DNA from 3 places in the Enterobacter sp. E14S genome. Region 2 is predicted to be linked to each of the others. Evidence: predicted binding sites of a transcription regulator. Region 2 holds the regulator's gene; each other region holds the start of a gene.
What was found. The regulator LexA, encoded in region 2, represses DNA repair genes until DNA is damaged. The targets are predictions, from matches to a motif close to TNCTGTATGTACATACAGNA.
Positions count from the first base shown of each region.

Region 1: ACZ6J2_RS00460 (metal-dependent hydrolase) is a predicted target of LexA. The motif match lies at 12,077-12,096, and genes of this name have one in related genera.
Region 3: ACZ6J2_RS13825 (DinI-like family protein) is a predicted target of LexA. The motif match lies at 764-783, and genes of this name have one in related genera.

Region 1 is NZ_JBVODQ010000001.1:82,234-95,530, forward strand. It holds gene cho (excinuclease Cho) at 1-21, opposite strand, end outside; gene nadE (ammonia-dependent NAD(+) synthetase) at 200-1,027, opposite strand; gene osmE (osmotically-inducible lipoprotein OsmE) at 1,260-1,604, shown strand; gene chbB (PTS N,N'-diacetylchitobiose transporter subunit IIB) at 1,885-2,202, shown strand; gene chbC (PTS N,N'-diacetylchitobiose transporter subunit IIC) at 2,282-3,640, shown strand; gene chbA (PTS N,N'-diacetylchitobiose transporter subunit IIA) at 3,688-4,035, shown strand; gene chbR (transcriptional regulator ChbR) at 4,041-4,883, shown strand; gene ACZ6J2_RS00435 (6-phospho-beta-glucosidase) at 4,993-6,348, shown strand; gene chbG (chitin disaccharide deacetylase) at 6,360-7,109, shown strand; gene katE (catalase HPII) at 7,212-9,461, opposite strand; gene cedA (cell division activator CedA) at 9,548-9,904, shown strand; gene ACZ6J2_RS00455 (L-cystine transporter) at 9,953-11,344, opposite strand; gene ACZ6J2_RS00460 (metal-dependent hydrolase) at 11,472-12,062, opposite strand; gene hxpB (hexitol phosphatase HxpB) at 12,164-12,835, opposite strand; gene ACZ6J2_RS00470 (YniB family protein) at 12,984-13,297, shown strand, end outside.
Region 2 is NZ_JBVODQ010000012.1:68,504-81,800, forward strand. It holds gene dusA (tRNA dihydrouridine(20/20a) synthase DusA) at 1-615, opposite strand, end outside; gene ACZ6J2_RS19410 (conjugal transfer protein TraF) at 698-2,008, opposite strand; gene ACZ6J2_RS19415 (cupin domain-containing protein) at 2,181-2,669, opposite strand; gene zur (zinc uptake transcriptional repressor Zur) at 2,784-3,296, shown strand; gene ACZ6J2_RS19425 (CsbD family protein) at 3,366-3,575, opposite strand; gene dinF (MATE family efflux transporter DinF) at 3,696-5,033, opposite strand; gene lexA (transcriptional repressor LexA) at 5,097-5,705, opposite strand; gene ACZ6J2_RS19440 (diacylglycerol kinase) at 5,814-6,182, opposite strand; gene plsB (glycerol-3-phosphate 1-O-acyltransferase PlsB) at 6,337-8,757, shown strand; gene gntU (gluconate transporter) at 8,876-10,216, opposite strand; gene gntK (gluconokinase) at 10,220-10,747, opposite strand; gene gntR (gluconate operon transcriptional repressor GntR) at 10,874-11,869, opposite strand; gene ACZ6J2_RS19465 (pirin family protein) at 11,971-12,666, opposite strand; gene ACZ6J2_RS19470 (oxidoreductase) at 12,790-13,297, opposite strand, start outside.
Region 3 is NZ_JBVODQ010000006.1:6,787-10,558, forward strand. It holds gene ACZ6J2_RS13820 (tail protein X) at 1-125, opposite strand, end outside; gene ACZ6J2_RS13825 (DinI-like family protein) at 305-745, opposite strand; partial or broken gene ACZ6J2_RS13830 (replication endonuclease) at 855-3,043, opposite strand; gene ACZ6J2_RS13835 (TraR/DksA family transcriptional regulator) at 3,045-3,266, opposite strand; gene ACZ6J2_RS13840 (DUF2732 family protein) at 3,266-3,493, opposite strand; gene ACZ6J2_RS13845 (DUF5347 domain-containing protein) at 3,562-3,772, opposite strand, start outside.

The sequences.
Region 1 (13,297 bases), on a different contig from region 2:
GGCGGATTGACGCCTGCTCACATACTGCTCCATATACTGTTCAGGTATACAGTGTAGCAGGAGTGTGGTGGTTAAAAAAGAGCCGGGTGGCGTCTACGCCTTACCCGGCCAGGACGTGCGGCTTGATGCCCTCACCCCAACCCTCTCCCACGGGAGAGGGCGCAAACATTAAAAGCGGTAACCTGGTTACCGCTTTGCTTTATTTTTTCCAGAAGTCGTCAAACACCGTAATGGGCGTGTGGCGCTTGTGCTCGGTTTTCAGATACCAGCCCTCGATGATTTTCGCGGTCCGTTCATCCAGCTTTTTGCCTTCCAGATAGTCATCAATGTTGTCATAGGTGACGCCAAGGGCCGCTTCATCCGGCAGGGAAGGGCGATCGTCTTCAAGGTCCGCTGTCGGTGCTTTTTTATACAGATGCTCAGGACACCCCAGCGCGGCAAGCAGCTGCTTACCCTGACGCTTGTTGAGACGGAAGATAGGGTTAATGTCGGTGCCGCCGTCGCCGTATTTGGTGAAGAAACCGGTGATCGCTTCTGCCGCATGGTCGGTGCCGACCACAACGCCTTTGGTCATCCCGGCGATGCTATACTGCGCTTTCATGCGCTCGCGGGCTTTCTCATTGCCGCGGACAAAATCGCTCAGCTCAATGCCCGCTTCGCGAAGCGCCTGCTCGCTTGCCAGCACCGAGCCCTTAATATTCACGGTCAGCACGCGGTCAGGCTGAATGAAGGCAATGGCATCCTGGCAATCCTGCTCGTCCGCCTGCACGCCATAAGGAAGACGCACCGCGATAAACTGCAGTTTCTCATCGCCCGTCTCTTCGCGAAGCTCTGAAATCGCCATCTGGCAGAGTTTACCGGTCAGGGTAGAGTCCTGGCCGCCGCTGATGCCCAGCACCAGGGATTTCAGGAAAGCGTTCTTTTTTAAGTACGATTTTAAAAAATCCACGCTGCGGCGGATCTCTTCATGTGCATCTACCGTAGGCTTCGCGCCCAGTGCCTGAATAATCTCTTGTTGCAGAGCCATCACGCCCTCCATATGCAGTACATAAACAGAATGTGTTAGCTGTTAAAACTAACCCTTTGGGCGAGAAACGACAAGGATCACAGTTTCGAGTGCGCTAATTTGCGCCGATTTAGCAGGTTATCGTTGTTTTATTAGAATTTTCCGAAATTCGTCTGGCTTAACTCACAAAGTTGAACAATAGTACTTTTTATCCCATGCTTAGATAACACGCTGATAAACAAGAGGACGGAATATGAACAAGAACGTAGCAGGAATTCTTAGCGCAGCGGCGGTACTGACTATGCTGGCAGGGTGTACGGCTTACGATCGCACTAAGGATCAGTTTACGCAGCCCGTAGTAAAAGACGTTAAAAAAGGCATGACCCGTTCGCAGGTGGCTGCGATTGCCGGTAAACCTTCTTCTGAAGTGACCATGATTCATGCGAAGGGGACCTGCCAGACCTATATCCTGGGTCAACGTGATGGTAAGGCAGAAACCTACTTCGTCGCCCTGGATGATACCGGTCATGTGATCAACTCCGGCTATCAGACCTGTGCTGAATACGACACCGATCCGCAGGCACCTAAGGCGCAGTAACCCTGCTTGCCTGAGGATGTTAACAAACCGGCCATGGGCCGGTTTTTTTATGCATCAGAAAATCTTATTTCTTTGCGCGAATTATTTGCCCGAAATGTGAAGGGAGTCAATAAGCCAGGTCAATGAGAGACAATTTTAGTCTATCCAGAATTATCCCCTGTCTGTACCATTGCGTATACTCACTCCAACGATAAACAACAGTACGCAAGCTACCTGTCTGCCGGGACAGCGAGTCGAGTGATAGCGCGATGGCAGGTAGTCATACAAGAGGGAAATCACGATGGAAAAGAAACATATCTACCTGTTCTGCTCAGCGGGCATGTCTACGTCGCTTCTGGTGTCAAAGATGCGTGCGCAGGCTGAAAAGTATGAAGTCCCTGTGGTGATTGAAGCGTTCCCAGAGACGCTGGCGGGCGAAAAAGGCCAGACAGCCGATGTCGTTTTACTGGGGCCGCAAATTGCCTATATGTTGCCCGAAATTCAACGACTGTTACCGAATAAACCGGTCGAAGTGATCGACTCGGGGCTGTACGGCAAGATTGATGGTTTAGGTGTTCTTAAAGCTGCTGTCGCAGCAATTAAAAAAGCTGCTAATTAATTTTTATTTTTCCCGTCAAAGAGTTATTTCACACACAATACGCCGTAACATGCGTTACGGCATTTAAGGGTATTTTCCTATGAGTAAAGTCATCGCTTCACTTGAAAAGGTACTCCTTCCTTTTGCTGTTAAAATAGGAAAGCAGCCTCACGTTAACGCCATCAAAAACGGCTTTATTAAATTAATGCCGTTGACGCTGGCCGGGGCCATGTTCGTTTTAATTAACAACGTTTTTCTGAGCTTTGGTGAAGGTTCCTTCTTTTATTCATTAGGAATTCGGTTAGACGCTTCCACTATTGAAACCCTTAATGGTTTTAAAGCCATCGGCGGCAACGTCTATAACGGTACGTTGGGGATTATGTCGCTGATGGCGCCTTTCTTTATTGGGATGGCGCTGGCAGAAGAGCGTAAAGTGGATCCGCTGGCTGCCGGGTTATTATCCGTCGCCGCTTTTATGACCGTGACGCCATACAGCGTGGGTGAAGCCTATGCCGTTGGCGCCAACTGGCTGGGTGGGGCCAATATCATCTCCGGTATTGTTATCGGCCTGGTGGTGGCAGAAATGTTCACCTTTATTATCCGTCGCAACTGGGTTATCCGCCTGCCGGATAGCGTACCGGCTTCCGTATCTCGTTCATTTTCCGCGTTGATTCCAGGCTTCATTATTCTCTCCATCATGGGAATTATCGCCTGGGCGCTCTCCCACTGGGGCACAAACTTCCACCAGATCATCATGGACTCTATCTCTACGCCGCTGGCGTCGATGGGTGGCGTGGTCGGTTGGGCGTATGTGATTTTCACCTCTCTGCTGTGGTTCTTTGGCGTGCATGGTTCACTGGCACTGGCCGCGCTGGACAGCGGGATTATGACCCCCTGGGCACTGGAAAACGTTGCGCTTTACCAACAGTACGGCTCCGTTGACGCGGCGCTGGCAGCGGGTAAAACCTTCCATGTGTGGGCGAAGCCGATGCTTGACTCCTATATCTTCCTGGGCGGTACCGGGGCGACCTTGGGTCTGATCATCGCGGTCTTTATTGTCTCTCGTCGTGCTGACTACCGTCAGGTCGCGAAGCTGGCGCTGCCATCAGGCATCTTCCAGATTAACGAACCGATTCTGTTCGGTCTGCCAATCATCATGAACCCGGTAATGTTCATTCCGTTCATCCTGATTCAGCCGCTGCTGGCCGCGATCACCCTGACGGCGTATTACATGGGCATCATTCCTCCGGTCACCAACATTGCACCGTGGACCATGCCGGCGGGCCTGGGCGCCTTCTTCAACACCAACGGCAGCGTCGCGGCCTTCCTGCTGGCGATATTCAACCTTGGGATTGCCACCCTGCTGTACATGCCGTTCGTGGCGATTGCCAACAAAGCCGCCACCATTATTGATGAAGAAGAGAGCGAAGAGGATATTGCCCTCTCACTGAAATTCTAAGATTGACCGGCGCGGGGAAGCCTGCGCCAGCCACAAGGAGCTTAAACATGTTAGATTTGGATAGTATTGTCGCAGACGAAGCCGTCGAGAACGATCTCGAAGAAGTGGTGATGGGGCTTATCATCAACTCCGGACAGGCCCGCAGCCTGGCCTATGCCGCACTGAAGCAGGCCAAGCAGGGGGATTTCGCCGCCGCGAAAACCATGATGGAACAGTCCCGCACGGCGCTCAACGAAGCGCACCTGGTGCAGACAAAGCTGATTGAAAGCGACCAGGGCGAAGGGAAGATGAAGGTCAGCCTGGTACTCGTCCACGCGCAGGATCACCTGATGACCTCGATGCTGGCGCGTGAGCTGGTGGCGGAGCTCATTGAGCTTCACGAGAAAATGCACTAAGTCGAATTTCGCAGCAGGAGGTCAGCACGATGGAAATTAAAACCGCACTTGAACAGCAGCTGTTTAACGGCAAAAATTTTCACGTGGTTATCTACAACAAAACGGAGAGCGCCAGCGGTCTGCACCAGCATGACTACTACGAATTCACGATTGTTCTGACCGGCCGCTACTACCAGGAGATCAACGGTAAGCGCGTCCTGCTTGAGCGAGGGGATTTTGTCTTCTTGCCGATGGGGTCTTATCACCAGAGCTTTTACGAATTTGGTGCCACCCGTATTCTGAATGTGGGCGTCAGCAGACGCTTCTTTGAGAAGCACTATCTGCCGCTGGTGCCGTTCTGCTTCGTGGCCTCCCAGGTTTATCGGGTCAAAAACGAGTTTATGACCTGGATTGAAACGGTTATCGCCTCGCTTAACTTCCGCGACAATGAATTTGATGAGTTTATTGAAACGGTGACCTTCTACGTGATGAACCGGCTGCGCCACCATCGTGAAGAGCAGCAGGTGACGGATGATATTCCTCAGTGGCTGCGCGGCACCGTTGAGCTGATGCACGATAAAGGCCAGTTCAGCGAAAATGCGCTGGAAAATATGGTGTCCCTGTCGGGGAAATCCCAGGAATATCTGACCCGTGCGACGCAGCGCTATTATCGTAAAACACCCGTGCAAATTATTAATGAAATCCGCATTAATTTTGCGAAGAAACAGCTGGAAATTACCAACTACTCTGTTACCGATATTGCGTACGAGTCAGGATACAGCAGTCCCAGCCTGTTTATTAAGACCTTTAAGAAATTGACTTCATTCACACCGAACAGTTACCGGAAAAATTTAACGGTAATTAATTAACTTTCGGCGGATTACCCGCCACAAATATTTCTTTAATGGCTTGCCCAAATAGCGGGAAGAGTACGCTATACCTTGCAGGCGATTAACCTGATACGCTAAGGGAGATATTATGCAAAAGAAATTAAAAGTCGTAACCATTGGTGGCGGCAGCAGCTATACCCCGGAATTACTTGAAGGTTTCCTGAAACGTTATCATGAATTACCGGTCAGCGAATTATGGCTGGTGGACGTTGAGGAAGGTCAGGAAAAGCTGAATATTATTTTCGACCTGTGCAAGCGCATGGTGGAGAAAGCGGGCGTGCCTCTGACCGTGCATAAAACCCTGGACCGCCGTCTGGCGCTGAAAGATGCAGATTTCGTCACCACCCAGCTGCGCGTGGGCCAGCTGAAAGCACGCGAGCTGGACGAGCGTATTCCGCTGAGCCACGGCTATCTCGGTCAGGAGACCAACGGCGCGGGCGGCCTGTTCAAAGGCCTGCGTACCATCCCGGTCATTTTCGATATCGTCAAAGACGTGCAGGAGATCTGCCCGAACGCGTGGGTGATTAACTTCACCAACCCGGCCGGGATGGTGACCGAGGCGGTCTATCGTCATACCGGTTTCAAACGCTTTATCGGCGTCTGCAATATTCCGATCGGTATGAATATGTTTATCCGCGACGTGCTGGCGCTGACCGACGGCGACGATCTCTCCATCGACCTGTTCGGCCTGAACCACATGGTGTTCATTAAAGACGTTATCGTGAACGGAAAATCGCGCTTTGCCGAACTGCTGGACGGCGTGGCTTCCGGGCGCCTGACGGCGGCCTCCGTGAAAAACATCTTTGACCTGCCGTTCAGCGAAGGGCTGATCCGCTCGCTGAACCTGCTGCCGTGCTCGTACCTGCTTTACTACTTCAAGCAGAAAGAGATGCTGGCCATCGAAATGGGCGAGTACTATAAGGGCGGCGCGCGCGCGCAGATTGTTCAGAAAGTCGAGAAGCAGCTGTTCGATTTGTATAAAGATCCGAACCTGAACGTTAAACCGAAAGAGCTGGAGCAGCGCGGCGGGGCCTACTACTCCGATGCGGCGTGCGAGGTGATTAACGCCATCTACAACGATAAGCAGGCGGAGCACTATGTCAACGTGCCGCACCACGGCCATATCGACAATATCCCTGCGGACTGGGCGGTTGAGATGACCTGCATCCTGGGACGCGATGGCGCTAAACCGCATCCACGCATCACCCACTTCGATGATAAGGTCATGGGCCTGATCCACACCATCAAAGGCTTTGAAGTAGCGGCAAGCAACGCGGCGCTGAGCGGCGAGCTCAATGACGTGCTTCTGGCGCTGAACCTCAGCCCGCTGGTGCATTCCGACCGCGATGCGGAGCAGCTGGCCAGTGAGATGATTCTGGCGCATGAAAAATGGTTGCCGAACTTTGCCGCCACGATCGAGAAGCTGAAGTTCAAACACCACTAAGAGGACGCACAATGGAAAACCTGCTGATCGTTAATGCCGATGATTTTGGCCTCTCGAAAGGCCAAAACTACGGCATTATTGAAGCCTGTCGCCGGGGGGTTGTGACCTCTGCCACGGCACTGGTGAATGGTGAGGCGGTTGAACACGCGGCGCAGCTGAGCCGCGAGGTGCCGGAGCTGGGCGTCGGCATGCATTTTGTGCTGACGCTCGGGATGCCGCTTTCGCCAATGCCGGGCCTGACGCGCGACGGCCAGCTGGGCAAATGGATTTGGGAACTGGCGGAGCAGGATGCCCTGCCGCTCGAAGAGATTGCCCGCGAGCTGGAGTGCCAGTTCAACCGCTTTGTTGATGTGTTTGGTAAGGCGCCGACGCACATCGACAGCCATCACCACGTGCATATGATCCCGGCGATTTTCCCGATTGTCGCGGAGTTTGCTCAGCGCAAAGGCGTGGCGATGCGCGTGGATCGGGAGGCGCGCGGCGTGCCGGACTGCGCCGTGACAACCACAGAGGGGTTCAGCAGCGCATTTTACGGCGACGAGATCGACGAAGCGCTGTTCCTGAAGGTGCTGGATGATTCCGCCGCGCGGGGGGAAAAGTCGCTGGAGGTCATGGCGCACCCTGCTTTTGTCGATAACACCGTGCGGAAAAGCGCCTACTGCTGGCCGCGCCTGGCGGAGCTGGACGTGTTGACGTCGCCGTCGCTGAAATACGCGATTGCCGAGCGCGGGTATCGGTTGGGGACGTTCGGGGATCTTTGAGATACAGCCCGGTGGCGAGGTAAAAGCAAAACGGTAACCTGGGTTACCGTTTTTATTGTTTTCTCCCTCTCCCGTGGGAGAGGGGTGGGGTGAGGGTATTTTTTACGCCGGGATTTGGTCAATCTTACTGCTGCGCGACCAGACGCGGTGCGCGGCGAGCAAATCAAACAGCTTCGTCATAAAGGCATCGTCAACGTTGTCGCCCTCGACAATACCGTCCTCACCCTGATCGGCCACCTTCAGCTGCGCCTTAAACCGTCGCGCGTCGCCGGACAGCGCGATCGGTTTCAGGTGCTTATAGGCTTCCAGCAGATAATACACCGCGTCACCGTTGTTTAGCAGGCTGTCAATATCCCCGCACGGCACAATCACCGCATCGACGGTCAGCGATGGCGCCCCGGCAAAGGTCGCCGCCACCGGCAGCACGGAGCCGTCATCGGCGGTCACTTCCCCCATGCGGGAATAAAGCAGTTTCGCATGCACGCCCTGGGTCTTCAGCGCCTGCATGATCCCCAGCACGTCGCTGGCGCGGGTTTTGTCGTTCAGCAGGATGGCGACCACGCGGCCTTTAATCGAGCCACCCGGCACGGCATACAGGCTCAGCGACGGATCTTTCTTCACGCCGTTAACCTCTTTCGGCGGGGCAAGGTTGCGCTGCTCGTCGGTCAGCGTAATGCCCAGGTTATCCGCAACGCTCTGGGCGAGTTGAATATCAATGCGCGCCAGCTGATCGACCACCCGCTCGCGGATGTAGGTACGCACCACTTTGCTCAGCTCAAAGCTGAAGCCGCCGATAATGTGCTGCTGCTCAATCGGCGTCTGGCTGTTCCAGAACAGGCGAGGGTGGGCGTAATACTCGCCGAACGACGGGCTGCGCTCGCGAATTTTGTTGCCGTCGATACGCTCCTGGTACGATTCGAATCCACCGCGTTTCGGCGCCGGAGGCGTTTCGCGCGGCCAGTTATCGTTGATGGAGTTCGGCTCATAGTTCGCCGGATTGGTATCAATATCCTGACGGTGCATCCCGTCGCGCTGGAAATTGTGGTACGGGCAGGTTGGGCGGTTAATCGGAATTTCGTGGAAGTTCGGCCCGCCCAGACGGCTGATCTGCGTATCGGTATACGAGAACAAACGACCCTGCAGGAGCGGATCGTTGGTGAAGTCCAGCCCCGGCACGATATGCCCTGGGTGGAACGCGGCCTGTTCGTTTTCGGCAAAGAAGTTATCCGGGTTGCGGTTGAGCACCATTTTGCCCACCAGCTGTACCGGCACCAGCTCTTCCGGGATCAGCTTCGTCGGGTCAAGCAGGTCGAAATCGAACTTAAATTCGTCCTCTTCCGGAATGAGCTGCAGGCCCAGCTCGTACTCCGGGAAGTCGCCCGCTTCGATGGACTCCCACAGCTCGCGGCGGTGGAAGTCCGGGTCGCGCCCGGTCAGCTTCTGCGCCTCGTCCCACACCAGCGAGGCTTTACCCGCCACCGGCTTCCAGTGGAAACGGACAAACGTGGCTTTACCCTCGGCGTTGATCAGTCGGAAGGTATGGATGCCAAAGCCTTCCATGGTGCGATAGCTGCGCGGAATACCGCGGTCTGACATCGCCCACATTACGTTGTGTAAGGTTTCAGGCTGCAGGGAGACATAGTCCCAGAAGGTGTCGTGCGCGCTTTGTCCCTGCGGTATGGCCCAGTGGGGCTCCGGTTTTACCGCATGGACAAAGTCAGGAAATTTGTGCGCGTCCTGAATGAAGAACACCGGGGTGTTATTGCCCACCAGATCGAAAATACCCTCTTCGGTATAAAACTTGGTGGCAAAGCCGCGGATATCCCGGACGGTATCTGCCGAACCCGCGCCGCCCTGCACGGTGGAGAAGCGCACAAATACCGGAGTGATTTTGTCCGGGTCGGAGAGGAAATCCGCTTTGGTGATCGCTTTCAGGCTCTTATAGGGCTGGAAGTAGCCGTGCGCAGCTGAACCTCGCGCGTGGACGATGCGTTCCGGTATCCGCTCGTGGTCGAAATGGGTGATTTTTTCCCGCAGGATAAAATCTTCCAGCAGGGTTGGCCCGCGCGCGCCTGCGCGAAGGGAGTTCTGATCGTCAGCAATGCGCACGCCCTGATTGGTGGTCAGCGCAAAACCTTCGCCGCCTTTGCGGTGCGGCTCAAGTGATTTCAGCTTCTCGTTTCCCGTCTCCGGCGATTTCATGCTTCCCGGTGCGGTAGGCTGTTCGCCCGGTGCAGAGGGGCCAGGGGAGGGGCGGTGAGATCCGTCAGCAGGGGCGAGAGAGTCCATACCCGGTTGAGATTCCTCAGTGCCATGAATCGGTGATTGATGTGTTTTATCTTTGTTCGACATTGCACGCTTCTCCTTTATCCATTGCTAAAAACCCTATTAAGGATAGAACAATGTCGCGAGATGGCTCGCGAACTAAGAGTTTTCACATGCCGTCATTGACGAAAGGAGCCTTCTCGCCCACTCGGGGCGCGACGGAAGGCAGCAGGATCGGCTATCATAGAATTTTCCTGCTTCAAGAATTTGCTTTAGTGAACCAGTCGCTTATGAAACCTCTTCGTCAACAAAACCGCCAGGTTATTAGCTATGTGCCCCGCGTTGAGCCCGCGCCGCCTGACCATGCCCTGAAAGTGGAGGGTTTTCGCGATGTCTGGCAGCTGCGGGGGAAATATGTGGCCTTTGTGCTGATCGGCGAACACTTCCGTCGTTCACCCACGTTTACGGTGCCGGAATCGGCGCAGCGGTGGGCGATGCAGATCCGCCAGGATGAAGAGGTTGAAGAATAACAGCCATAAAAAAACCGCCATCAGGCGGTTTTTTTATTTCTAAAGTGATTAACGGTGCGCCAGCTCGGCGTCGTCTTCACTTTCCAGAATCGCTTTGTCGGTTTGCTTCAGCCACTGGCTGGTCAGCGTACCGGCGGTCATGGAGCCGCTCACGTTCAGCGCGGTACGGCCCATGTCGATCAGCGGCTCAACGGAGATCAGCAGCGCGACCAGCGTCACGGGCAGGCCCAGCGCAGGCAGCACAATCAGCGCGGCGAAGGTTGCACCGCCGCCAACACCCGCAACGCCTGCGGAGCTTATGGTAACAATCCCGACCAGCGTGGCAATCCAAACCGGATCCAGCGGGTTGATACCCACGGTTGGCGCAACCATCACCGCCAGCATCGCCGGGTACAGACCCGCACAGCCGTTTTGACCAATGGTGGCACCAAAGGAGGCAGAGAAGCTGGCGATGGATTCAGGCACGCCCAGACGACGGGTTTGCGCTTCAACGTTCAGCGGAATAGACGCGGCGCTGGAACGGCTGGTGAAGGCAAAGGTCAGCACCGGCCAGACTTTACGGAAGTATTTCAGCGGGCTGACGCCGTTTACGCCCAGCAGGATGCCGTGCACCACAAACATAATGCCCAGACCCAGATAAGAGGCGACAACGAAGCTGCCCAGCTTGATGATGTCCTGCAGGTTAGAGCCGGCAACCACTTTGGTCATCAGCGCCAGCACGCCGTAAGGCGTCAGCTGCATCACCAGACGCACCAGCTTCATCACCCAGCTTTGCAGGGTATCAATCGCGGTCAGCACGCGTTCGCCTTTAGGCGCGTCGTCTTTCAGCAGCTTCAGCGCCGCTACGCCCAGGAACGCGGCGAAAATAACCACGCTGATGATCGAGGTTGGGCTCGCACCGGTCAGGTCAGCAAACGGGTTCTTCGGAATGAAGGAGAGCACCATCTGCGGCACGGTCAGGTCTGCCACTTTACCAACGTAGTTGGTTTGAATCGCGGTAAGACGCGCCGTTTCAGCGGTACCCTGAACCAGACCTTCTGCGGTCAGGCCAAACAGGTTGGTGACCAGCACACCCACCAGCGCGGCAATCAGCGTGGTGAACAGCAGCGTACCAATGGTCAGGAAGCTGATTTTTCCCAGCTGGGTCGCGTTATGCAGGCGGGCAACGGCGCTCAGAATAGAGGCGAATACCAGCGGCATAACGATCATCTGCAGCAGCTGAACATAGCCGTTACCGACGATGTTGAACCACTGAATAGAGTCTTTCAGAACTGGATTATCGGAGCCATAAATTGCCTGTAATGCCAGACCAAATACGACACCCATGGCCAGACCAACCAGCACTTTTTTCGCCAGGCTCCACTGTTTGTGGCGCGCCTGCGCGAGAAGCAATAGCAGTACAACGAACACAACGACGTTCGCGATGAGTGGAAAATTCATCCCCGTTCTCCTGATTTATTATTGGGTCGGTTTTTACCGATCCTGTTGGCGGAAGGTTAGCAGAAGTGTGATGTAGCGCTTATATCCAAATGGAATGGTTTATGACAAATGGGATAATTTTGTTGGTTTACTGTTCAATCTGGTGATGAATAAAGCGATTGAACTGAAATTGCAGCGAATTAATCATCTGGGATGACCAGCGAACTGCACTGTTTTCGGGCAATGTTTGCGGCATCCAGACGGCGTAAGCAAACAGCGCCATGCACAATACGCGCTCAAGCTGGTTACCTTTCTGCGGTGCGAGGATCGGAAAACGGAAACGCCAGCGGCAGGGCCAAAGCAGCGGCACGCCCGCAGGCGTCAGCATATCGGCGAGAATATGGCTTAAATAGCCCAGCACCATCCCCTGGATGGCATCGGCGGGGACTATCCAGCTTTCGGGCACCTTCAAATAGAAAAGCGTCAGCAGGCCAAACACGGCCAGCAGGCTGTGCGTGAAACCCCGGTGTCCGAACGCGCGGGCGATGGGTTTCGACACCCACTTCAGGCGTTGTCCGAGGAAAGATTTGGGGTGGTCAATGTCGGGCAGCAGACAGGTCAATACGGCGGAAGGGACAATATGCCACCAGTCCCCCTGTGCCAGCACGGGGGTGAGTTCAGCGTTTTTGGCAAATACCGCGCACGCAATAGAAAAAAGCAGGTGGCCTTCCGCCGTCATGATAAAACCCACAAAACTGTCAATTCATACAGTATAGGGTTTTTATACAGTAGGCGGAAGAGGTGACGGTGTAACTGTTTGTCACAAACCGGAGGAGGGCGTTAACCTCCGTGCAGATGATGCGCCGTGAGTTCTGCCAGTGAATTAAGCTTCACATCGGCAAGAGCAAACCGGGGATCGTGACGGCCTTCTTCAGCGGGCACCACAATGGAGCGCATCCGCGCAGCCTTCGACGCCACCATACCGTTAACGGAATCTTCCAGCGCAACGCAGTTGAGGGGATCCAGGCCCAGCTTTGCGGCGCAGTCCAGATAGACCTGCGGGTGCGGCTTGCTGTAAGGCAATTTTTCAGCGGACGCCAGCGCGTCGAAACTGTCGCGCAGTTCAAACATCGTGAGCACTTTTTCCAGCATATGCAGCGGCGAAGCCGAGGCCAGGCCAACCTTCAGCCCCTGGGCTTTACACAGCGCAACGGCCTCACGTACGCCGGGCAGCAGCGGCCTGTTCTCTTCCACCAGCGAAATGGCGCGGCTGATAATGCGTGCGGTCACCTCATCGCGACCGGGACCCACCCACGGCTGTTGGGCAAACCACAGGTCAACCACCATATCGATGCGCAGGCCCAGCGTATCGGGAAGTTCATTACGGCGGCTGATATCCACGCCCAGGCTGGCCATAACGTCCAGTTCGGCGCGATCCCACAGCGGTTCGGAATCGATCAGTAATCCATCCATGTCAAAAATTGCGGCAAGAATTTGGCGCGGTGTCGACATCACAACGTCTCCTTATCCAGGGTGTTCGACAGACGATACGTGCTAAGCACACTCTGCAATTTAGCATATTGCTTTTAAAGAGCGGGCGAAATTGATGACCAGCAGGTAGACTTAGGCACAAATAACGCGTCTTTATGAAGAGGAACTGATGACGTATCAACAAGCTGGACGCATTGCGGTCTTAAAACGTATTGCTGGCTGGGTGATTTTTATTCCTGCCGTCATTTCTACGCTGATTTCTGTACTCAAATTTATGTACGACCACAGCGAAAAACAGCCGGGTATCAATGCGGTAATGCTTGATTTCGCTCATGTCATGATTGAGATGATGCGTTTTAATACGCCATTTTTGAATGTCTTCTGGTTTAACTCACCCACCCCGGATTTTCATCAACAGCTGAATATCGGCTTTTGGGTGATATATGCCCTGATCTTTGTCGCGCTGGCATTACAGGCCTCTGG
Region 2 (13,297 bases):
CGGGAAGTCACGCTTCAGTTGATACACGCGCGGATAGTCCAGCGGCGGGATCTCACGGTTCTCTTTCGGGCTGAGGCCGGAGAGCCAGGCTTTTCGCGCGTGGATGATGAACATCTCGCACTCGCCTTTCCCGGATACCGTGTTGATGAAGTCGCACAGGAATTCGTAGCTGTCCTGGTCGTCAATGCCGATACGGGTTTTGACCGTGACCGGAATGGAGACCGCATCGCGCATCGCCTTGATACAGTCAGCTACCAGCTGTGCATTCCCCATCAGACAGGCGCCAAACATGCCGTTTTGCACGCGGTCGGACGGGCAGCCAACGTTCAGATTGATCTCGTCGTAGCCGCGTTCTTCTGCCAGCTTCGCGCACTGCGCCAGCGCGGCCGGATCGCTGCCGCCCAGCTGCAGGGCAACCGGATGCTCTTCTTCGCTAAAGGCCAGATAGTCGCCCTTCCCGTGAATGATTGCGCCCGTGGTCACCATTTCGGTGTACAGCAGCGTATGGCGGGAGAGCTGGCGCAGGAAGTAGCGGCAGTGTCTGTCCGTCCAGTCGAGCATCGGCGCAATGGAGAAACGGTGTGCAGGGAAAGCGGTCTGTAATTCTGACGACATGGCGAAGTTTTAAGCATCTGGTGGAAAAGGGGCGCTACTATAGCACAAAGAAAAGCCGGAGGCGCAGCGCCTCCGGTGGACTTTAGAACGTCATGCTCAGCTGAGCCCCGGCGCCCCAGGTTTCATCCTCGCCGTACAGGCCCATCAGGTCAACATGAACGGTACTGAACGGCGCGAAGCCGACACCGCCGGTAAAGACATTGCTGTCGTTACCCTTCACGTCCGCGCGATAACCCGCACGCACCGCCAGCCAGCTGAGCGGCGTAACCTCAGCACCGACCCCCACGTACTGCGACGTATCTTCGCTCTTGAAGCCTTTGGTTTCCGTCAGATCGCCATCGGCGGTCAGCGTCACCAGGTCGTTATGCCAGGCGGCGCCGGCGGTCACCAGCGGACGGATCTGGTAGGTGTCTTTGTAGCTCACCACTTCTCCCGTCCGGCCGTTGCGGATACGGATATCTTTGGTGTCGATATCGCGCGACATCAGGTTTTGCCCGCTCACGCCAACCGTCCAGTGTTCGCCGAAATCAGCCGCAATACCGGCATCGACGTTAAAGCCCGTGTCGTCCGTGCGGTAGCGGCTGTCGTTCCACTTATTACTGTCGTAATCGTAGATTGACGTGGTGTAGTTATAGACCCAGGTTTTTTGCAGCTTTGGCGTCACGCCTACGGAAACCGGGACGCCGCCGAGGTCAAACTGACGGGCAACGGCAACACCATAGTCGGACACAATCGCTGCCCGGCCAGACGCCGTTGAGTTGAGGTTTTTAGTAATCTGATCCGTGCCGTTCAGCGCAGCGTCCAGAGCAACACCGGCAGCCACCACTTTGCTTTGTTGAATACCGCGCAGATAATCAATATCTTGCTGATCGATAGACGAGTTCACCCGGCCATGTGCATAGCCTTTCGCCATAAAGGCCACGGAAAGCACATCGTTAGGGATACTCACGGCAAGCCCTGCACCTGCCGTCGCGCGTGCGGTTTTGCCCTTGAGGTAGTCCAGCTCATCGGCCAGATCTTTGGCCGCGCCCTGGAATTGATTAATGGAACCTAACGGATTGGTGATGATCTCCCTTGGCGTGAGGTCATCAACCACATCCTTATAGTGATTGATTTTGTCGTTGATGGTATCAATCTCGTCCTGCAGATTGTCCTCATCCGTCACCTGTACGCCAACGGACGGCAAAATGACCGTCACATCATCGTCCGGTTTTGCCTTTGCCAGCAACGCGGGGTTGATTAACGCCCCGCTACCATAGCTCCCGGAGGCAGCGCCAGTGCCACCCATTGCGTCGCTACGTGATTCTGTCCAGGTATTGGCTGCTCCCGCCTGATTTGCCATAAACAAGGAAACAGCGATACTAACCACCGAAAATTTAAAATTTTTTTTCACAGTATGCCCGTTATAGTCTGTTATGAAATAACCCCTGTCTGTTATCACCCAAACAGGAACGAACTATTGCTGTGAATAAGTAGTAAAAGACCCGCTATTTCTATCCCTAAGTAAAACTCCCTTACGGCCTGTTATATTTTGTGACGGCCCTCAATATTTATAGAAGAGGAAATTATTTTTTCCCAGGTTTTCCATCATGCGGTCCAAAAAACTGGGGCGGGTGGTCTACCCAGCGATCCTCACGGGTAGCGGCATACACGGGGTTGAGCGGATAGTAGATGCGGTTGTGCTTCTTGTTGGCCTCGCCAACGACCAGTAACCGCACCTCTTCATCCGTGTTGTTGATAAAGGTGTGGCAAATACCGGTTCCGGCAGGAAACCCCACGCTGTCGCCCGGTTCAAGTTTCCATAAATAGCCATTAATCCACGCTTCTGGATGACCTTCGAGCACATAAACGAACTCTTCTTCATCGCTTTCCGCATGCGGATAGGACGTCCTGCGCCCGGGCGGTAAACGCTCGTGATGGATACCAATGCGCCCGAGCCCAAGCTTGCGAGCCAACGGGGCGCCGATAGAAAAACGCTCATCGCTATCTGGATAGGTCGAATCATCCGCGCCTTCAACGTCGCGCCAGTGCCGAATACAGTCAGGTTTTTTCATTGTTTATTTCCCGTTTTGCAATGGGTCAGGTATAGCACAGACTGGCGGATCTCGGCGTTTTTACCAGAACATGATAAAGTGGGGGTTTCCGTCCTATAACATCCGGGGTGCTAAATGGATAAGTCCACAAAAGAGCTGTTAGCGCAGGCCGAAAAGCTGTGCGCGCAACGCAATGTGCGCCTGACTCCGCAGCGCCTTGAAGTATTACGTCTGATGAGCCTGCAGCAGGGTGCCATCAGCGCTTACGATCTGCTCGACCTGCTCCGCGAAAGCGAGCCGCAGGCGAAACCACCGACCGTGTATCGCGCCCTGGATTTCCTGCTGGAACAAGGATTCGTGCATAAAGTTGAGTCCACAAACAGCTATGTGCTATGCCATCTGTTCGATCAGCCCACCCACACATCGGCGATGTTTATCTGTGACCGCTGCGGCGTGGTGAAAGAAGAGGCTGCGGAAGGCGTGGAAGATATTATGCATACGCTGGCAGCGAAAATGGGCTTTGCCCTGCGTCATAACGTGATTGAAGCGCACGGGCTCTGTTCCGCGTGCGTGGAGGTGGAAGCCTGCCGTCATCAGGACGCATGTCAGCACGACCACTCTATCCTGGTGAAGAAAAAGCCGCGTTAGCGGCAAAAGAAAAGGCGGCTCATGGCCGCCCTCAGGGTGTACTTCCTTGTACTTGCGGGTATAGCCCGGTTACCAGCGGTAGTCGTTGCGTTTTTCCCAGTCGCCCACTTCTTTTTCCGCCTGGTCTTTCGCGTAGCCGTAACGCTCCTGAATTTTACCGACAAGCTGATCGCGTTTACCTTCAATGACGGTCATATCGTCATCGGTCAGCTTACCCCACTGTTCTTTCGCTTTACCTTTGAACTGCTTCCAGTTGCCGCCGATTTCGTCTTTATTCATCATCGTGTCCTCTTAGTTAAGCGTCGGGTCGTAACGTCCGTTACGTTCTTTTCTGCTGGACGTGATAATTATTGTAGTTAAGGATTCGGCAGTTGATTTCATATTCGGAATCTTTAACCGTCACGATATATCGTGACGTGAAGGGAACCAGGTATCGTTTTGCCAGTGACGGTGCCAGATAAAAGCCAGGGATATCCCTCTCAGCGAGAGGAAAACGGCCAGGGCCAGCCACAAACCGTGATTACCCAGCCAGGGAAGCGTCAGGAGCGTCAGGCCAAATCCGGCCGCAGCGACCGCCATGCTGTTACGCATTTCCGCTCCGCGCGTCGCACCAATGAACATGCCGTCCAGCAGATAACACCAGACGCCGACCACCGGTAAGATGACTTGCCAGATGAGATAGTGACTCGCCAGCTCGCGCAGCGCAGGGAGAGAGGTAAGCAATGCAACGATTTGCTCACCGAAGCAGGCGTAAACCAGACCAAAGGCCAGCGCCACCAGCCCCGACTGACGGCAGGCAGCCCGCCACACCTCCCGAAGCTGCCCGCTTTCGCGCGCGCCGTACGCCTGCCCGGAATGCGCTTCAACCGCGTAGGCAAATCCGTCCAGCGCATAGGCGGTAAAGGTCAGAAGCGTCATCAATACCGCATTCACCGCAACGATTTCCGGCCCCAGTCGAGCCCCGAAAACCGTCAGCGCGCCGAAGCAGAGCTGAAGAAGAAGCGAGCGCAGCATGATGTCACGGTTGAGCGCCAGCAGCTTACGGATATTGCCGCGCCATGCGGTTTTGAGCAGCGCCAGGGAGATCCCGCGCATGGCCAGCACACGCCGGACCATCCACAAGCCAATGATAAAGGTCCCGTATTCGGCAATCGCCGTCGCCAGCGCCGCGCCCTGCACGTTCATATGCAGACCCATGACCAGCCAGACGTCCAGAACAATGTTGAGCAGATTACCCACCACCAGCAAAATCACGGGCGCGCGGGCGTACTGAACGCCCAGTAGCCACCCCAGCAGAACCAGATTTGCCAGCGAGGCGGGTGCGCTGAGCCAGCGAATTTCAAGGAAACGTCGCGCCTGCGCCAGTACCGCCTCGCTGCCACCGACAACGTGGAGCGCAAGGTCGATAAGAGGCGCACGTAATAAAACGATTAACGCCCCCGCGCCAAGCGCAAGGATCAGCGGCTGGACCAGCGCGCGCGCCAGACGCCGCGGATCTTTAGCACCATAAGCCTGTGCCGTGAGCCCGGTGGTGCTCATGCGCAAAAAGAGCAGCAGCATAAACAGGAAGCTGGTTGCCGTCGCGCCAATCGCCACGCCGCCAAGATAAACAGGTGAATCAAGGTGACCAATAACGGCAGTATCGACCAGACCCAGCAAGGGAACGGTGATATTGGAGAAAATCATCGGCAGAGCAAGACGCCACAATGCCTTATCGGATGCCGTCAGCAGTGACATGAAAAATACCGGGAGTCGAGAATGAAGCAGGCTACAGCGGCGCCATAGCCTGTCAGCAAGAGATTACAGCCATTCACCGTTGCGAATGACCCCAACCGCCAGTCCTTCGATAGAGAAGTTGTGTTCGCGGAGATCGACCACAATCGGAGAGAACTCGTTGTTTTCAGGCAGCAGCTGAACGGTGTTACCCTGTTTTTTCAGACGCTTGACGGTAACTTCATCATCAATGCGCGCGACAACTACCTGGCCGTTACGCACATCCTGCGTTTTGTGCACCGCAAGTAGATCGCCATCAAGAATACCGATGTCTTTCATCGACATACCACTAACGCGCAGCAGGAAATCAGCACTCGGTTTGAACATGCCAGGATCGACCTGGTAATGGCCTTCAATATGCTGCTGTGCCAGTAAAGGCTCACCGGCAGCAACACGGCCTATCAGCGGAATGCCCGTCTCTTCTTCCACCAACAGGCGGATACCGCGTGACGCGCCTGAAACAATCTCAATCACGCCTTTACGCGCCAGCGCTTTCAGGTGTTCTTCGGCAGCATTCGGAGAACGGAAGCCCAGACGCTGCGCGATTTCCGCACGCGTGGGTGGCATACCCGTCTGGCCGATATGATCCCGGATGAGATCAAACACCTCTTGCTGCCTGGTCGTTAACGCTTTCATTCCGCCCCCTGGGTGTATATACAGTTATGCTGTGAGTATATACAGTCAAAGGCGATTTTGGAACCAAAAACTGCACAAAAAACCAGGGACTTAATTATTCCTCGAGGCTCATCGGAAATGTGACCAAAGCAGGGTGACCCAGGTGATAACAGCAGTGATAATCGCCAGCAACACGGCAGCAGAGCCCATGTCTTTTGCGCGGCCAGAAAGCTCGTGGAAATCTGAACCAATGCGATCAACAACGGCCTCAATAGCGCTATTAAGAATTTCCACTATCATCACCAGAAGCACGGAACCGATAAGAAGTACGCGGGTAATAGCATCAACATCAAGGAAACAGGCGATGATCACCGCGATGATAGCGGCGACGCCCTCCTGGCGAAAGGCGGCTTCGTTGATCCACGCGGCACGGAAACCTTTCCATGAATAGCCGGCGGCTTTGATGATACGCGTTAACCCAGTGGTATTATTGGCCATTAAAAGAACCTTTTATGAAAAAAAGCGTCAGTAACAGGAACTGTAGCGCGTTTCGCTACAGCCTGAAGTATGACGGGTAACAACAGAAATTTTGCGCGCTTTCTGTTATCCTTGCGCCGCAATTGCATTATTAACCAGAGGCTTTACATCGTTTATGTCCGGCTGGCCACGAATTTACTACAAATTACTTAATTTACCATTAAGCATCCTGGTAAAAAGCAAGTCTATCCCAGCAGAACCCGCGCTGGAATTAGGGCTCGATACGTCGCGTCCTATTATGTACGTTTTGCCTTATAACTCGAAGGCAGACTTACTGACGCTTCGCGCCCAGTGTCTGGCGCATGACTTACCGGACCCGCTTGAACCGCTTGAAGTTGACGGTACGCTGCTGCCGCGCTACGTGTTCATTCACGGTGGACCGCGCGTGTTTACCTACTACACGCCAAAAGAAGAGTCCATCAAGCTGTTCCACGACTATCTCGACCTGCACCGCAGCAACCCCGATCTGGATGTGCAGATGGTGCCGGTATCGGTGATGTTTGGTCGTCGTCCGGGCCGTGAAAAAGGTGAAGAGAACCCGCCGCTGCGCATGCTTAACGGCATCCAGAAGTTCTTCGCGGTCTCCTGGCTGGGACGCGACAGCTTTGTGCGTTTCTCCCCTTCCGTTTCGCTGCGTCGAATGGCGGACGAGCACGGCACCGACAAGATCATCGCGCAAAAACTGGCGCGCGTGGCGCGTATGCACTTCGCCCGCCAGCGCCTGGCTGCCGTAGGGCCGCGTCTCCCGGCGCGTCAGGATCTGTTCAACAAGCTGTTGGCCTCCAAAGCGATTGCCCGCGCCGTTGAAGACGAAGCGCGCAGCAAGAAAATCTCGCATGAGAAAGCCCAGCAGAACGCCATTGCGCTGATGGAAGAGATTGCAGCGAACTTCTCTTACGAGATGATTCGCCTGTCCGATCGTATTCTCGGCTTTACCTGGAACCGCCTGTATCAGGGCATCAACGTTCATAATGCCGAACGTGTGCGTCAGCTGGCGCATGATGGCCATGAGATTGTCTATGTTCCCTGCCACCGCAGCCACATGGACTACCTGCTTCTTTCCTACGTGCTCTATCACCAGGGTCTGGTACCGCCGCACATTGCTGCCGGTATCAACCTGAATTTCTGGCCAGCAGGTCCGATTTTCCGCCGCCTGGGCGCGTTCTTTATCCGTCGTACTTTCAAGGGCAATAAGCTCTACTCCACCGTGTTCCGCGAATATCTGGGCGAGCTGTTCAGCCGCGGCTATTCCGTTGAATACTTCGTGGAGGGCGGTCGTTCCCGTACCGGACGTCTGCTCGATCCGAAGACCGGCACGCTGTCGATGACCATTCAGGCGATGCTGCGCGGAGGAACCCGTCCAATCACGCTGGTGCCAATCTACATTGGCTATGAGCACGTGATGGAAGTGGGCACGTACGCCAAAGAGCTGCGCGGTGCGACCAAAGAGAAAGAGAGCCTGCCGCAGATGCTGCGCGGTTTGAGCAAGCTACGCAATCTCGGTCAGGGCTACGTGAACTTCGGCGAACCGATGCCGCTAATGACGTATCTGAACCATCACGTTCCCGAGTGGCGCGAGTCCATCGATCCTATCGAAGCGATTCGTCCGGCCTGGCTGACGCCAACGGTCAACGGCATCGCGTCCGAGCTGATGGTGCGTATTAACAACGCCGGTGCGGCTAACGCCATGAACCTGTGCTGTACGGCGCTTCTGGCTTCGCGTCAGCGCTCGCTGACCCGCGAACAGCTCACGGAGCAGCTGGATTGCTATCTGGACATGATGCGCAACGTGCCGTATTCCGTTGATTCAACCGTGCCTTCTGCTACCGCCAGTGAGCTTATCGATCACGCGCTGCAGATGAACAAGTTTGAAGTCGAAAAGGACACGATCGGCGACATCATCATTCTGCCGCGCGAGCAGGCAGTGCTGATGACCTACTACCGCAACAACATCACCCATATGCTGATGCTGCCGTCGCTTATGGCGGCTATCATCACCCAGCATCGCCGTATTTCGCGTCAGGAGCTATTGCGTCACGTTGAGACGCTCTATCCGATGCTGAAAGCGGAGCTGTTCCTGCGCTGGAGCAAGGACGAGCTGGCGGGCGAACTGGACAAACTGACGGAAGAGCTGCGTCGTCAGGGGCTGATCACCGTCTCAAATGACGAGCTGCACATCAATCCGTCGCGTTCCCGAACCCTGCAACTGCTTGCGGCCGGTGCGCGCGAAACGCTGCAGCGCTACGCCATTACGTTCTGGCTGCTGAGTGCGAACCCGTCTATCAACCGCGGTACGCTGGAGAAAGAGAGCCGGACGCTGGCACAGCGCCTGTCGGTTCTGCACGGCATTAACGCCCCTGAATTCTTCGACAAGGCGGTCTTCAGCTCTCTGGTGCTGACGCTGCGTGACGAAGGCTTTATCAGCGATACGGGCGATGCCGAGCCGGAAGAGACGCTGAAGGTGTACCAGATGCTGGCAGAGCTGATCACCTCGGACGTGCGTTTAACGATTGAGAGCGCGACGCAGGGCGAGTGATGTGAAAAAGCCGGGTGGTGGCTTCACCTGACCCGGCCTGGCGTTCTGCATAATAGAAAGGCCCGGTAAGCGTTAACGCTACCGGGCCTTATTTTTGAGCCTTGTTAAATCACCGCCCTCAGCTCAGCAGCGTAAAGGCTATCATCCCGACAATCGCACCCGTCGTACCGAGGATGGTTTCCATCAGCGTCCAGGTTTTCAGGGTTTGCGCTTCGGTGGCACCGGTAAATTTACCGAACAGCCAGAAGCCTGCGTCGTTAACGTGAGAGACCACAATCGAACCGCCCGCGATACAGATAGACAGCGCGGCCATCTGCGCACCGGAGTAGTTCAGCTGTTCAATCACCGGCATCACCAGACCCACGGCGGTTAAACACGCCACGGTTGCGGAACCCTGGATGATACGCACCGCCGCGGCCAGTACGAAGCAGGTTACCGCAATCGGCAGGCCCATCCCGGTCAGCGCTTCGCCCAGGGCCGGACCCACGCCGGAATCCACCAGCACCTGCTTGAACACGCCGCCGGCACCGATCACCAGCAGGATAATACCCGCAGGCTGCAGCGCGGCACCGCAGATCTCCATCACCCGGTCTTTTGGCATCCCCTGGCGCATCGCCAGGCCGTAAATCGCCACCAGACAGGCCACCAGGATCGCCGTGAACGGGTGACCGATGAACTCGAACCATTCGTAGGCGCTGGAACCCACCGGCACAAAGCGCGCGGCGATGGTTTTCAGACCCACGAGAACCAGAGGGAGCAGGATCAGCGACAGGCTGAAGCCGAAGGACGGCATTTTGCCCTCGCCCAGGTGCGGCTCGGTGATGTCGTCCGGAATGTGTAGCTCAACGTAACGGCTGATGAAGTTGCCCCACAGCGGACCGGCAATAATCATCCCCGGGATTGCCGCGCACAGGCCAATAAGGATCATCCAGCCAAAGTCAGCGTGCATCTGGGACGCCAGCAGCATCGGCGCAGGCCCAGGCAGCAGAAACGCTGCGGCCGCCGCCACGCCCGCAAACAGCGGAATAACTAGCTTCACGAGGTTAGTGCCGGTATGGCGCGCCATGGAGAACGCGACGCTTATCAGCAGCACTACGGCCACTTCGAAGAACAGCGGCAGCGCGCAAATCAGGCCAGCCAGACCAATCGCGTAGTGCGCGCGGCTGTGGCCGAAGGATTTCAGCATTTTGACGGCAATCTGGTCGACCGCGCCCGTCTCGTGCAAAATCTTGCCAAACATCGCGCCAAGGGCGACCACAATCGCCAGGAAGCCCAGCGTGCCTCCCATCCCTTTTTCCATCGTCGCGGCGATCTTGTCGAGCGGCATACCGGAAAAGAGACCTGCACCTATAGAAACCACCATCAAAGCGACAAAAGCGTGCATACGCGCCTTCATCACTAAAAACAGCAGCAGCAACACGGAACCCACTGCTGTCAAAACTAGCGTTAATGTACTCAAAACTTACTGCCTTTTATTAATGACCTCGATGGTGCTGGCAACAACACCTTCCAGTGACTGATCGATATCAACCACTAAGACGTCTTTCTCATCTTCGCCCGGCTCCTGCAGCGCTTCGAACTGCGTCACCAGCATCTGGGTTTTGAAGAAGTGACCTTTACGCGCCTTCAGGCGGCTTTCAATCACCTCGAAATCCCCTTTCAGGTAGATGAAAGAGAGGTTCGGGTTGCCGTCGCGTAGCAGGTCGCGGTAAGTTTTTTTCAGTGCAGAGCAGACGATCAGGGAGACTTTGTTGGTGCGCTGCATGGCGAACGCGGCGTCATTCAGCGCCTGCAACCACGGTTTGCGGTCGTCGTCGTTCAGCGGCTCGCCTGAGGCCATTTTCATGATGTTGCTGCGCGGATGGAGGAAGTCGCCATCAAGGAACGCAGCCTGGAGTTGATGCGCCACTTCGCTGGCTACGGCTGATTTCCCGCTACCGGAAACGCCCATCAGGACGTAGACGTGGTGATCGTGATTAGTCGTGCTCAAAGGGTGTCCCTCAGTCAATTGTTACGGGTAACAGTTATCGGTAACATTGTCCTGCCGGGGCAAAAGAGAAGCAATATCCAAACGTGCGCGAAGTGAATAAGTGTGAGCTACTTCAAATTTGTCAGTTCAAATAGATCCACCCGGTGACAAGGTGAAACCTAAATCTAACATTTTTGGGGTAACCGTCTCGCCACGAATGCGCGCCAGCAGGCGTTCTGCGCCAATGCGGCCCATACGTTCACGCGGGGTCAGGACGCTCGCCAGCCGCGGCTCCATCACCTGGCCAATGTCGTGGCCATGGAAACCGGCAATTGCCATATCATCAGGGATCTTGAGCCCCAGACGCTGACACTCAAACGCCGCGCCGACCGCAAGGTCATCGTTGGTGCAGAAAATACCGTCCAGTTGCGGATACTCGCGTCGTGCCTGACGCATCAGCTCAATACCCGACGTATAGGAAGAGGACTGCTCCACCATCACGCTGTAGGGGATTAAGTTCGCGTCGAGCATCGCCTGCTCGTATCCCTTCTGTTTGATGATAGTACGTTCATCAAGACGCGCACCCAGATAGGCGATATGACGATGCCCACGGGCGATGATGGCCGCCGTCATCTGGCGCGCCGCTTCGAAGTTATCGAACCCCACGGCGATGTCGAGGCACGGCGACTGGCTGTCCATCAGCTCCACCACCGGGATACCGGCCACTTCGATCATTTTAAGCGTGCGGGCAGTGTGGGTACGTTCCGTTAAAATCAGGCCGTCGATGTTCCAGGAAAGCATCGATTCAAGACGTTCCTCTTCCAGCTCCGGCTTGTACCCGTAGTGGGCGAGCATGGTCTGATAGCCAAAAGCATCGGTGACGCTTTCAATACCGCGCAAAACTTCGGCGAAAACCTGGTTGGTCAGGGAAGGAAGCAGGACGCCCACCGCACGGCTTGTCGCATTGGAAAGAATATCGGGCGCGCGGTTGGGGATATAACCCAGTTCATCAAGGGCAGCGGCAATCTTGCCACGTAACGCCACGGAAACCTGTTCCGGGTTACGTAAAAAACGGCTGACCGTCATTTTGGTCACACCGACGCGATCGGCGACATCCTGAAGTACGGGGCGTTTCTTTTTCATCGTCCTGAGAAATCTTGAAGTGAGAGATTTGCTCAGTTTATCACGGACAAAGCCCATCCTTCCCCTGTCAAAGGGAAGGATGGGCATTTATTTATGATTTATTACACCGGCGGCAGGTCAAACAGCAGAATTTCACTTTCGCTGTCGGCATGCACGGAGAGCGCCTGCTCATCCCAGACGGCCAGGCCATCGGCGGTTGTCGCTTTGGTGCCGTTGATGGACACTTCACCTTTCACCACCTGGATCCAGACGCGGCGGTTGGCGGCAATCTGGTGCACAGACTGTTCGTCTTTCGCCAGCGCCCAGCGGTACAGCTCCATATCCTGATGAACCTTCAGAGAACCTTCACGCGCATCCGGGGACAGCACCAGCTGTTTGCCCTGTTTCGCGTCGAAGCGGCGCTGCTCGTAGCGCGGCGTGATGCCGGTCTCTTCTGGAATGATCCAGATTTGATACAGGTGCAGTTTTTCCGTTTTGCTCGGGTTGTACTCGGAGTGACGCACCCCGGTACCCGCGCTCATAATCTGGAACTCGCCCGCCGGAACCTGCTCTTTGTTACCCATGCTGTCCTGGTGCTCAACCGCCCCTTCCAGCACATAGGTCAGGATTTCCATGTCTTTGTGCGGGTGGGTACCGAAGCCCTGGCCTGCATCAATCACGTCGTCGTTAATCACGCGCAGTGCGGAGAAGCCCATGAAGTTCGGGTCGTAGTAGTCGGCAAACGAGAATGAATGCCATGAGTCCAGCCAGCCATGATTCGCGTGACCACGTTCGTTTGCTTTGCGTAAGTAGATCATTGTTTTCACCCTCAGTTCGTTTCGATGGAGTAAGTGTGGACGCAAACCGCCTGGGATCATAGAGGGTGAAAATTGACTCCTCTGTTCAAAAATTATGAACAAGCGCAGAGGAGCCGTTTTTGCTTATTTCGCGAGGGTTACCGTGGCAGGAGAAGCCTGCTCGAAGGCCCGCTCGAGGATTTCCAGGTTGGTCAGAACGTCAGATTCCTTGACGTAATTCGGCGCGCCGGTTGTGAGAGTTTCATACAGCGCATCGTAGACGCGGCCATAGTCGCCAATTTCCGGTTTCATCTCTTCCCTGACCGTCACGCCCTCATCGTTCACGTACTCCAGAATGCCCACGGAATCATCCGCCGCAAAGCCCGGCTCACCCGGCATGATGTTGGCCTTCAGGCTGGTCTCCTGCTGGTCGATGCCGTACTTGATGAACGAGCCTCGGGTTCCGTGAACGATAAATTTCGGATAGTCGATTTTCACCAGATGGCTGGTTTTGACGATGGCCTTCAGGTCGCCGTAAAACAGCTGTGCTTCAAAGGTGTCGTCCGGGTTGGCTTTATTACGGAGGCTGCGGATGTCGTATGCGACATGATCCGGTCGGCCAAACAGGGAGATGATCTGGTCCATGGTATGC
Region 3 (3,772 bases), on a different contig from region 2:
ATAACGCCTAACTCCGCGAGGCCAGGATTGGCCTTCAGAACGGCTTCCACGACGCCAGCCGTGCGCCCATAAAAGCGGGCGCAAACGGCATCAAGCGTGTCCCCCTGCATTGCATAGATTTTCATCAGACGCTCCCAACATCCGGTTTCCAGGTACAGTAGAGTTTCCCGGGCCAGCAGGCTTTTCGCTATCGCTGTCGGATGGACAATCGCGGGCACAACAGATCGTCCGCGAGCGGCGAAGCGTGGTTCAACGGAAGCGCAAAACAGGAATGAGGGTGTTGGTACGGGTGATGACGCCGGGGCTAGCGCCAGCTCTCGTCTTCCCAGACTTCCCGGAGGATAGCGTCCAGCGCCTCGCGATCGGCTTCTTTTTCAAGCCCCTGGAGCTCGACACCCGTCACCGATCCGATTTTCACGTTCACCCGCGATGACGGAAACAGGGAGCGTATTCTGCGGGTCAGTTCGCACTGAAAGGCCTCAACGACGGCATGATCGATCTGCTGATCTTTATCGAGAGTAATGTTCACCCGAACGTTGCCCTCTTTTTTGATTCGTTCCGGAACAGGCGATGCTGAGAATACAACGGTAAATGCGTTGTTCTTGATTAAATTTCCCCGCGCAATCTCAGCAATCAAATTCAGGGCAATCTCACGATCTCTTTCCTGACACGTTCCTTCCGTCGTCAGTCGCGCAATCAGCTCGACTCGTTCAATCATGACCTGCTCGTTCAACTCTCTGTCCACACAACCTCCACCACGAGATACTGTATAAACATACAGTAGCACGTATTCACAAAAAGAGTGAAGCGAAAAATCAGAACCCTTCACGGTATGTACATGATATGGATGGAGATTAGCGTGCCCTCTGAGCGAAGAGATCCGTTAAAAGCCCAATACGTTCAAGGATTTTCCGCGCCTTTTGCTGGTAAGAACACGGTGCCGGAAATAGCGATCCGTCAGCTGCGCCCCTGCACCATTTATCGTTAAAGCGGCTGATGCCTCCCGCCATCAGATGCAGGGCTTCTGCCCGGCTGATGGCTATCCCGGTGGCGAGCCGTATCTCATCGATCACCTTCTCCGGTACCCCGTTCTGCGGGTCGCTCGCGAAGACGACGGGCGCTGTCGCGCCAGGGCGGATGAATTTGATGCGTTCGGTTAACGCCCGCCTCGCACGTCGGCTGAGGGGTTGAGAAAGATCGGTCTGCGTACAGTTATTGACAGAACTCCGAGAGGATACGGGCGCGTCCTTAAGATCCGCGGCCCGCTTCGGCACAATTTTCCACTGCGTGAGCCGGGTTAAAACTGGGCTGCCCGCGCCAACGGCAGAATCGTATACGCCGCGGATGCGGACCGTTTCCTCGCCGTACTGGTTAAACCCGGCGCGCGGCTCATACAGCGTGCGCACCTGTAAATCATCGCGACGCACAAACGGCCCGCCCTGCGCAGTAACGTAACCCGCCCAGTCCCCGGCGTCGGCAGCCTCCTGGACGGCAGCAAACTCAACGCTCAGACCGCGCGCGCCTCGGCATCCACCAGACGCCGCAGCTCGCGGTAGACCGTTACCGGCGCGCCGCCGATGAACTGAAACTGGCGAATGTGCCAGCGCCCTGCCCAGGCCGACACGGCGGACGCCGTCTCCTTCAGCAGCCCGCCGCTTTCGTTATCGGTCTCGCCATCGAGCGCATAGCCGTCGATATTCTTTGAGATGTATTTGGCGATATAGCCGGTAGCGCTGCCTTTCTGCGGATCGATCGCGTCCGCGTGAAAGCGCGCCTGTCTGGCGCTTTCGCTCTGCAGCTCAGCGCCATCCTCCTGCCGGGCGTAATCCCCGATAATCCGGCGAACGCATTCGACGTCTTCCGGCAGCATAAACATCAGCATGTGCCAGTGGGGCGTACCGTCGTGATGGGGTTCCGCAACGCGGATACCAAAGATACGGCGCCCGTCCCGGTGCAGTTTTGCCCGGATGCGCGCCCACAGTCGGGTAAAGTAGAGTTGCGTATCCGCCGGGCTGGCCCCGTTCCACTTCGCGTTGGGGAAGCCTGATTTCAGCGTCGCGTGATACTGCGCGGGCGCGGTTAAGGTATAGAACTCGCCCGCGTAGCCCAGCGCCTCACAGATATTTTCAAACCCGCGGATGCGGGTCATCAGTTCACAGCGACGTATCGCCGGGTTGGCCGCCGAGCTGTCGTATTTTTCAATCAGGCTGATGCGGTTGCCCTCTTCATCTTCCAGCTCCATGCCCTTGAGAAATTCGCGCGTGCGGCGCTTCTGCTCGCGCCACTCGGTCACGCAGCGTTTGCTCGCATACGCCGTTCTCCGTTTGCTGACGTTGCCGAGGGCAATCTGCAAATGCTCGCGCCAGGCAGCCGCGATCCGACGCAGGCGCCCGCGCCACCACGCCTCGGAAAACATGCGGATCACCGCCGCGGCAACGTCATCTTTGTTGAAAAACGTCTTCGACACCCGCTCCCAGTGCGGAGGCGACACGTTGAACTGTCGGGCGATCAGTCCGGCGCGCTGATACCAGACGTACAGCGTCTGGTATTCGCCCATTTCGGCATCGTTAATATTCGCCAGCTCGCCGCGAATAAAGCTGGCGATATCTGCGGCCAGCAGGTCGATGTCCGCGCGGGACATATCCGGAAGGCGGTTATAGCGGGCCACCAGTTCGACCATCCGCGAGGCGAGGTATTGCAGAAGCTTGGTGTCGAAATGGCCGTCAAACACGGCCCTCGAGACCTCGTCGTGCAGGCCTGTGCAGGCATAGCGTTCAGAGACCCGCCTCAGACGGGGTAACATCCTTTTGCAGAAGCGGATCAAAAAGGCGTTAGCCTGCGGGCTGCCCCTATGCTGTTCGAGGGCGTCAACCGTGCGCCAGACCTCGAAGCGTACGCAGTCAGGCTGCTGTGAGAGGGAAATTCTTGCCTCCTGCAGCGCCGCGAAAAGGCGATCGCGGCGCTGCTGTTGGGCGTGGGTGAGATAAGGGCTGGCAATGGCCGACCGTGGGGCATTCCACGGATAAGCAAATGACGTAGCCAACTTATCCTCCCCGGACGTGTTTATTTTTTATCTCTGCGATCTCCTGGCAGGTTACGCACAGCGCTACGCCGGGCACCGCTATTCGGCGCGCCTCCGGTATCGGCGCCTCGCAGTCCTCGCAGAGGAAACGCGAAGGCGATACGGGTCGTCTGCGGGCGCGATTAATGTATCGCTCTCTGTCTTCCTGCTCGCGCGCCTGCGCAAGATCGATAAAATCGGCCATCAGTGCAGCTCCTGGGATTCACGCTCGTAGCGAGCCGCCTCGTGGCACAGCAGTTCGGCAACGTCTTCTCCGCTCATGCCGGTTTTGTAGATATGGCTCGCCAGCGCCTCCAGACGCAGGGAGACCGCGAGGGCTCGCGCGCATCGTTCCTCTGTTTTTGCCTCTGCCAGCAGACGCTTCAGTTCTTCACTTCCGGTCGGATAAGGGCGGTTTTCACTGTTTCGCATCACGCGTTCTCCTTAAATTCAGGCAAAAGGATGCCTGGCGGGTTTACGCCATTAGGTTTCTGGTTGGGTTATATCGGCATGGTCAGCCGTTCAGGAAATAAACTCACAACAGCACGAAAATGATTCATGGCGTTAATCAGCGCCCTTTTCTCCTCTGTGGTTAGCTCACTGAGCTCGCACTCATGACGGGCGACGGGCAATCTCGCCAGGAAAAAGAGGGCGGCCAGCGCCCTGCTGTTCTCCTCAAAACAGGGATCGCGCTTATCGCGCAGCTCAGCC